2 regions of the Bacillus sp. L381 genome follow, and region 1 is predicted to be linked to the other one. Evidence: a T-box and tRNA genes for the amino acid it is inferred to sense, from the RefSeq annotation. Region 1 holds a T-box; the other holds one or more tRNA genes.

Region 1 (4,410 bases):
ACGAAGAGGAGCCTGCGGTTTTGGAAGACGAAGAGGAGTCTGCGGTATTTGAAGAAGAACAGGAGCCCGCTTATCGCGAGTTCGTTCCGGAACCGCGGGAAGAGGAATTTTACAGCGCTCCTAAGTTTCTTGAGGAAGAAACCCAGACTGATGAAGGGTTTGAAATTGAGGTAAGGAAGATGGCGCAGCCGGAGGAGGAAACCGGGGAGCCTCTTGATTTGTCTTTTCAGTTTTCAAAACTGCCGCCTGAAGAACCGGCGGCATCTGAACGGCCTGAGCCGCTTATGTCCGAAAGAGAGAATGAAGAACCGGCACCGAAAACGGATCAGAAGGAAAATGACAACTCTCATTATTTGACAAAATTATTTACAAGAGAAGAAGAAAAGTTTTCGAGAATGAAAATTTGCATTGTACAGCAGCAAGATACAATCGACCGGGTGTGCGAACGATATGACATCACATCCCAGCAGCTTATCAGAACGAATTCTTTATCGTTTGATGACGAGCTTGAAGAAGGTCAGCTTCTGTATATACCTGAATATAAAAACAGCCATGCGTAAGCACAAAGAGGCAGTAAAAATGTGGTGAATGGAATGGAAGCAGTCCAATCAGTGCTTCAGGAATACGGGCTGGCGGCTGAGTATATTGAGCCTGTCAGCCCGCATGTATGGAAAGTCTACTCAAACCACGGCATTTTTGCTTTGAAACAGCTCAAGCCGGCCCGCAGCAATGAATTTACGGACCATATGATTGAGATTGAGGAGAAAGGCTACCGTTCATTTGTTCCGATCTACCGCACGCATGCAGGCGATTTTTTTGCCGGAAGCCAGACGGAGGATTCTTATTATTTAATGCCTTGGCTTCAGTACGATCAGGAAGAAGAACGGGATCAAAAGCATGTTTACCTTTTTAAAGAGGTTGCGAAGCTCCACTCCGCGACCGTGCGGGACATCCAAATCAGTACTGAAGATATCAGCAGCTTTTATGAAGCAACGAAAAGAGATTGGGAAAATGATAAGCTTGTCTATGAACAATTTGCCGACCGGGCGGAAAAAGAGTGGTACCTTTCTCCTTTTGAACTGCAGGCCGTTACGTATCTTACAGAAACGGTTTCCGCCGTCAATTTTGCTCTGGAGCGTCTGGAAGAGTGGTTCGAAGCGGCAAAGGATCTTGATAAGACAAGGGCGGTGATCAATCACGGCAGCTTATCGAGCCGCCATTTTCTATATAATGACGTGGGAGCGGGGTTTTTCACCAATTTCGAGAAAGCTGCGCTGGGACCTCCGCAAAATGATCTGCTCGGCTTTTATTCCAGAATGTTCAGAAGCTATCCGAAAGCGTGTCCGGAGTGTCTTGACTGGTTTTATACGTATCATAAATCATTTCCGCTCCGTGAAGCGGAAATCAGCCTGTTTCTCAGCTATATGGCTTATCCGTCCGGCATGTACAAAGTGCTGAAACGGTATCAGACCGCCCAAAGGGGCTCTGAAAAAGAAGAGTGCTCGCAATTATTAAGGGCGTTTTGGCAGATGAAAAATGTTGAACCTTTTCTCATGAAGGTGTATCAGATTGAGCAGGAGAAAAAAATAAAGGCGGAAAACGAGTCCTCTTCATAACGGGACTCGTTTTTTTATATCCATTCCAAATGCAGGGCGCACGCTAAAAACAGCAGGATGGCAAGCAGCAGGACATCAAAAGTCGTCGGAAAGAAAATCGTCCTGATTCCCTGAAAGATCGTAATCGGTATAATGACTTGCGCGGATACAAGGCGGACCTGTCTGGCCCACTGGGGGAGCGAATAAGAATTGAATCTTTTTTTCACGGCAATTCCTCCTCACATTCGCCTTTCTCTGTATCGTATGTGAGGAAAAGGGCGGGGTGCATGCCCATTTATGTATGACGGCAGCGGTTTTTGGAAAAGATGATTGACGAATCAAAAACACTTTTACTATAATAAAGAACATAATAAATAAGATCATGAGCTGATAGAATACACCTGCTTTGAACGGGAAGAGTACAAGAAAGACGCATGAAGAGAGAGAAGCTACTGTGCTGAAAGGCTTCTTATGCCGTCTCATTGGAAGGTCGCCCGGGAGCATAATTTCTTGAACATACAGTAGAGAAATTCGGGCCGCACCCGTTATCCGTTTAAGTGCATGAACAGATCTGTTCATGAAAAAAGGTGGTACCGCGAAAGAGCTTTTCGTCCTTTATCAGGATGAAGGCTCTTTTTTAGTTGCTCAGCCATTTCTAAACATGCTGGAGGGTTATCATGGATACAAACGAACAAACAATGCCGACAAAATATGATCCGTCTGCGATTGAAAAAGGCCGCTATGATTTTTGGCTGAAAGGAAAATACTTTGAAGCGGGCGGCGATCAAACGAAACAGCCGTATTCTGTCGTCATTCCGCCGCCGAACGTGACGGGCAGGCTGCACCTCGGTCATGCGTGGGATACGACGCTGCAAGATATCGTTACGCGTATGAAACGCATGCAGGGCTATGACGTGCTCTGGCTTCCGGGGATGGACCATGCCGGCATCGCCACTCAGGCAAAAGTCGAAGCGAAACTCCGCGAACAGGGCACGAGCCGTTATGACCTTGGCCGCGAAAAATTTCTCGAAGAAACATGGAAGTGGAAGGAAGAGTATGCTGATTTCATCCGCAGCCAATGGGCCAAAATGGGACTTGGACTCGATTATTCTCGCGAACGTTTCACTCTTGATGAAGGGCTGAACAAAGCCGTGCGTGAAGTATTCGTCAAATTGTACGAAAAAGGCTTGATTTACAGAGGCGAATATATCATCAACTGGGACCCTGCCACAAAAACGGCTTTATCCGATATTGAAGTGATTTACAAAGACGTACAGGGCGCGTTTTATCATTTGCGCTATCCGTTAGCAGACGGTTCAGGCTCAATTGAAATCGCGACCACCCGTCCGGAAACGATGCTTGGCGACACGGCTGTCGCGGTTCATCCTGAAGATGAGCGCTACAAGCACTTAATCGGCAAAACGGTGATTCTGCCGATTACAAACCGCGAAATTCCGATCGTCGGCGATGATTATGTTGATATGGAATTCGGATCAGGTGCCGTTAAAATCACGCCAGCCCATGACCCGAATGATTTTGAACTCGGAAACCGCCACAATTTAGAGCGGATTCTCGTCATGAATGAAGACGGAACAATGAATGAAAAAGCGCTCGAATATAACGGCATGGACCGGTTTGAATGCCGCAAAAAACTCGTCAAAGATCTCCAGGAGGCAGGCGTTCTCTTTAAAATCGAAGACCATATGCATTCTGTCGGCCACAGTGAGAGAAGCGGCGCCGTTGTTGAGCCGTACCTGTCCACACAATGGTTTGTCAAAATGCAGCCGCTGGCAGATGCGGCGGTTGACCTTCAGTCAAAAGAAGAGAAAGTTCACTTTGTTCCTGACCGTTTCGAGAAAACGTACCTCCACTGGATGGAAAACATCCGTGATTGGTGTATTTCCCGTCAGCTGTGGTGGGGCCACCGCATCCCGGCTTGGTATCATAAAGAAACCAAAGAAGTGTATGTCGGCCTTGAGGCGCCTGAAGACAGCGAAAATTGGGAACAGGATTCAGACGTGCTTGATACATGGTTCAGCTCCGCGCTGTGGCCGTTTTCCACAATGGGCTGGCCTGATGAAAGCGCTGAAGACTTTAAGCGGTATTACTCAACCGATGTTCTTGTGACAGGGTATGACATCATCTTCTTCTGGGTATCCCGGATGATTTTCCAAGGTCTTGAGTTTACCGGCGAGCGCCCGTTCAAAGACGTGCTGATTCACGGCTTAATCCGTGACGAGCAGGGCAGAAAAATGAGTAAATCCCTTGGGAACGGCGTTGATCCGATGGATGTCATCGACAAGTACGGAGCGGATTCCCTCCGCTATTTCCTGGCAACCGGAAGTTCACCGGGGCAGGATCTGCGTTTCAGCTATGAAAAAGTGGAATCCACATGGAATTTCGCAAATAAAATTTGGAACGCCTCCCGTTTTGCCTTAATGAACATGGATGGCATGACGTATGACGAGCTTGATCTGTCCGGGGAGAAATCAGTTGCTGATAAGTGGATTCTCACAAGACTGAATGAAACGATTGAAGATGTAACACAGCTTGCGGACCGTTATGAATTCGGAGAAGTCGGACGCCACCTGTATAACTTTATCTGGGACGATGTGTGCGACTGGTACATTGAAATGGCGAAGCTTCCGCTGTACGGTGATGATGAAGCGGCGAAGAAAACAACACGCTCTGTCCTGGCGTACGTGCTTGACCAAACGATGCGTCTTCTTCACCCGTTTATGCCGTTCTTAACGGAGGAAATCTGGCAGCACCTTCCTCATGAAGGCGAGTCAATCACGATCAGCTCTTGGCCGGT
Region 2 (4,410 bases), 1.4 Mb from region 1:
AGAAGCAGCCACCATTTAAAGAGTGCGTAATAGCTCACTGGTCGAGTGACTCTGCGCCGAAAATGTACCGGGGCTAAACGTATCACCGAAGCTGCGGACTGTTCTTCGAACAGTGGTAGGAGAGCGTTCTAAGGGCTGTGAAGCAAGACCGGAAGGACTTGTGGAGCGCTTAGAAGTGAGAATGCCGGTATGAGTAGCGAAAGAGGGGTGAGAATCCCCTCCACCGAATGCCTAAGGTTTCCTGAGGAAGGCTCGTCCGCTCAGGGTTAGTCGGGACCTAAGCCGAGGCCGAAAGGCGTAGGCGATGGATAACAGGTTGATATTCCTGTACCACCTCCTCACCATTTGAGCAATGGGGGGACGCAGGAGGATAGGGTAAGCGCGGTATTGGATATCCGCGTCCAAGCAGTTAGGCTGGGAAATAGGCAAATCCGTTTCCCGTGAAGGCTGAGCTGTGATGGCGAGCGAATTATAGTAGCGAAGTTCCTGATTCCACACTGCCAAGAAAAGCCTCTAGCGAGGTGAGAGGTGCCCGTACCGCAAACCGACACAGGTAGGCGAGGAGAGAATCCTAAGGTGATCGAGAGAACTCTCGTTAAGGAACTCGGCAAAATGACCCCGTAACTTCGGGAGAAGGGGTGCTCTGTTAGGGTGCAAGCCCGAGAGAGCCGCAGTGAATAGGCCCAGGCGACTGTTTAGCAAAAACACAGGTCTCTGCGAAGCCGTAAGGCGAAGTATAGGGGCTGACGCCTGCCCGGTGCTGGAAGGTTAAGAGGAGCGCTTAGCGTAAGCGAAGGTGCGAATTGAAGCCCCAGTAAACGGCGGCCGTAACTATAACGGTCCTAAGGTAGCGAAATTCCTTGTCGGGTAAGTTCCGACCCGCACGAAAGGCGCAACGATCTGGGCACTGTCTCAACGAGAGACTCGGTGAAATTATAGTACCTGTGAAGATGCAGGTTACCCGCGACAGGACGGAAAGACCCCGTGGAGCTTTACTGCAGCCTGATATTGAATGTTGGTACAGCTTGTACAGGATAGGTAGGAGCCTTGGAAACCGGAGCGCCAGCTTCGGTGGAGGCATCGGTGGGATACTACCCTGGCTGTATTGACCTTCTAACCCGCCGCCCTTATCGGGCGGGGAGACAGTGTCAGGTGGGCAGTTTGACTGGGGCGGTCGCCTCCTAAAAGGTAACGGAGGCGCCCAAAGGTTCCCTCAGAATGGTTGGAAATCATTCGCAGAGTGTAAAGGCACAAGGGAGCTTGACTGCGAGACCTACAAGTCGAGCAGGGACGAAAGTCGGGCTTAGTGATCCGGTGGTTCCGCATGGAAGGGCCATCGCTCAACGGATAAAAGCTACCCCGGGGATAACAGGCTTATCTCCCCCAAGAGTCCACATCGACGGGGAGGTTTGGCACCTCGATGTCGGCTCATCGCATCCTGGGGCTGTAGTCGGTCCCAAGGGTTGGGCTGTTCGCCCATTAAAGCGGTACGCGAGCTGGGTTCAGAACGTCGTGAGACAGTTCGGTCCCTATCCGTCGCGGGCGCAGGAAATTTGAGAGGAGCTGTCCTTAGTACGAGAGGACCGGGATGGACGCACCGCTGGTGTACCAGTTGTTCTGCCAAGGGCATCGCTGGGTAGCTATGTGCGGACGGGATAAGTGCTGAAAGCATCTAAGCATGAAGCCCCCCTCAAGATGAGATTTCCCATTCCGCAAGGAAGTAAGATCCCTGAAAGATGATCAGGTTGATAGGTCTGAGGTGGAAGTGTGGCGACACATGGAGCTGACAGATACTAATCGATCGAGGACTTAACCAATTTTGAATGTATGCTTCCTGTTATCTAGTTTTGAGAGAACACTCTCAATGGTTTGGTGGCGATAGCGAAGAGGTCACACCCGTTCCCATGCCGAACACGGAAGTTAAGCTCTTCAGCGCCGATGGTAGTCGGGGGTTTCCCCCTGTGAGAGCAGGACGCCGCCAAGCCATTACACGTAAGTGTAATATACGGAGGATTAGCTCAGCTGGGAGAGCATCTGCCTTACAAGCAGAGGGTCGGCGGTTCGAGCCCGTCATCCTCCACCATATTTGCCGGCCTAGCTCAATTGGTAGAGCAACTGACTTGTAATCAGTAGGTTGGGGGTTCAAGTCCTCTGGCCGGCACCATTTTTGGACAAGATAATAACATAAGTTTTTTTAAAAAGAGCCATTAGCTCAGTTGGTAGAGCATCTGACTTTTAATCAGAGGGTCGAAGGTTCGAGTCCTTCATGGCTCACCATGTTACGCGGGTGTGGCGGAATTGGCAGACGCGCTAGACTTAGGATCTAGTGTCTTATGACGTGGGGGTTCAAGTCCCTTCACCCGCATTATACAGGATAGTTATCCTGTATGCGGAAGTAGTTCAGTGGTAGAACACCACCTTGCCAAGGTGGGGGTCGCGGGTTCGAATCCCGTCTTCCGCTCCAACTATACCATCCACGCCGGGGTGGTGGAATTGGCAGACACACAGGACTTAAAATCCTGCGGTAGGTGACTACCGTGCCGGTTCAAGTCCGGCCCTCGGCATTCATTATTATGCGCCCGTAGCTCAATTGGATAGAGCGTTTGACTACGGATCAAAAGGTTAGGGGTTCGACTCCTCTCGGGCGCGCCATAATAAAACATATAATCGGGAAGTAGCTCAGCTTGGTAGAGCACATGGTTTGGGACCATGGGGTCGCAGGTTCGAATCCTGTCTTCCCGACCACTTTGGGGCCTTAGCTCAGCTGGGAGAGCGCCTGCTTTGCACGCAGGAGGTCAGCGGTTCGATCCCGCTAGGCTCCACCATTTACAAAAAACATGTTGACTTTAAAAGAAACTTATTATATACTTAAAAAGTTGCTTGGAAAAGTGAACAAAATGATCTTTGAAAACTAAACAAGACAAAACGTACCTGTTAATTCAAAGTTTTAAATAAATCGCACAGCGATGTGCGTAGTCAGTCAAACTACTTTATCGGAGAGTTTGATCCTGGCTCAGGACGAACGCTGGCGGCGTGCCTAATACATGCAAGTCGAGCGGACAGATGGGAGCTTGCTCCCTGATGTTAGCGGCGGACGGGTGAGTAACACGTGGGTAACCTGCCTGTAAGACTGGGATAACTCCGGGAAACCGGGGCTAATACCGGATGCTTGTTTGAACCGCATGGTTCAGACATAAAAGGTGGCTTCGGCTACCACTTACAGATGGACCCGCGGCGCATTAGCTAGTTGGTGAGGTAACGGCTCACCAAGGCGACGATGCGTAGCCGACCTGAGAGGGTGATCGGCCACACTGGGACTGAGACACGGCCCAGACTCCTACGGGAGGCAGCAGTAGGGAATCTTCCGCAATGGACGAAAGTCTGACGGAGCAACGCCGCGTGAGTGATGAAGGTTTTCGGATCGTAAAGCTCTGTTGTTAGGGAAGAACAAGTGCCGTTCAAATAGGGCGGCACCTTGACGGTACCTAACCAGAAAGCCACGGCTAACTACGTGCCAGCAGCCGCGGTAATACGTAGGTGGCAAGCGTTGTCCGGAATTATTGGGCGTAAAGGGCTCGCAGGCGGTTTCTTAAGTCTGATGTGAAAGCCCCCGGCTCAACCGGGGAGGGTCATTGGAAACTGGGGAACTTGAGTGCAGAAGAGGAGAGTGGAATTCCACGTGTAGCGGTGAAATGCGTAGAGATGTGGAGGAACACCAGTGGCGAAGGCGACTCTCTGGTCTGTAACTGACGCTGAGGAGCGAAAGCGTGGGGAGCGAACAGGATTAGATACCCTGGTAGTCCACGCCGTAAACGATGAGTGCTAAGTGTTAGGGGGTTTCCGCCCCTTAGTGCTGCAGCTAACGCATTAAGCACTCCGCCTGGGGAGTACGGTCGCAAGACTGAAACTCAAAGGAATTGACGGGGGCCCGCACAAGCGGTGGAGCATGTGGTTTAATTCGAAGCAACGCGAAGAACCTTACCAGGTCTTGACATCCTCTGACAATCCTAGAGATAGGACGTCCCCTTCGGGGGCAGAGTGACAGGTGGTGCATGGTTGTCGTCAGCTCGTGTCGTGAGATGTTGGGTTAAGTCCCGCAACGAGCGCAACCCTTGATCTTAGTTGCCAGCATTCAGTTGGGCACTCTAAGGTGACTGCCGGTGACAAACCGGAGGAAGGTGGGGATGACGTCAAATCATCATGCCCCTTATGACCTGGGCTACACACGTGCTACAATGGGCAGAACAAAGGGCAGCGAAACCGCGAGGTTAAGCCAATCCCACAAATCTGTTCTCAGTTCGGATCGCAGTCTGCAACTCGACTGCGTGAAGCTGGAATCGCTAGTAATCGCGGATCAGCATGCCGCGGTGAATACGTTCCCGGGCCTTGTACACACCGCCCGTCACACCA

What was found. The T-box of region 1 lies ahead of QRX25_RS13065 (valine--tRNA ligase). A T-box ahead of a tRNA ligase gene usually reads a tRNA of that ligase, here a tRNA-Val.
Region 2: it encodes a tRNA-Val, which carries the amino acid that the T-box ahead of QRX25_RS13065 (valine--tRNA ligase) is inferred to sense. The anticodon was not compared.

The regions. Positions count from the first base shown of each region.
Region 1 covers NZ_CP127224.1:2,558,289-2,562,698, reverse strand. The annotation lists gene QRX25_RS13080 (LysM peptidoglycan-binding domain-containing protein) at 1-560, shown strand, start outside; gene ysxE (spore coat protein YsxE) at 594-1,616, shown strand; gene QRX25_RS13070 (YszA family small membrane protein) at 1,631-1,822, opposite strand; T-box leader at 1,993-2,214, shown strand; gene QRX25_RS13065 (valine--tRNA ligase) at 2,273-4,410, shown strand, end outside.
Region 2 covers NZ_CP127224.1:93,946-98,355, forward strand. The annotation lists rRNA gene QRX25_RS00495 (23S ribosomal RNA) at 1-1,817, shown strand, start outside; rRNA gene rrf (5S ribosomal RNA) at 1,869-1,984, shown strand; tRNA gene QRX25_RS00505 (tRNA-Val) at 2,008-2,083, shown strand; tRNA gene QRX25_RS00510 (tRNA-Thr) at 2,089-2,164, shown strand; tRNA gene QRX25_RS00515 (tRNA-Lys) at 2,202-2,277, shown strand; tRNA gene QRX25_RS00520 (tRNA-Leu) at 2,284-2,365, shown strand; tRNA gene QRX25_RS00525 (tRNA-Gly) at 2,390-2,464, shown strand; tRNA gene QRX25_RS00530 (tRNA-Leu) at 2,479-2,564, shown strand; tRNA gene QRX25_RS00535 (tRNA-Arg) at 2,576-2,652, shown strand; tRNA gene QRX25_RS00540 (tRNA-Pro) at 2,669-2,745, shown strand; tRNA gene QRX25_RS00545 (tRNA-Ala) at 2,750-2,825, shown strand; rRNA gene QRX25_RS00550 (16S ribosomal RNA) at 2,991-4,410, shown strand, end outside.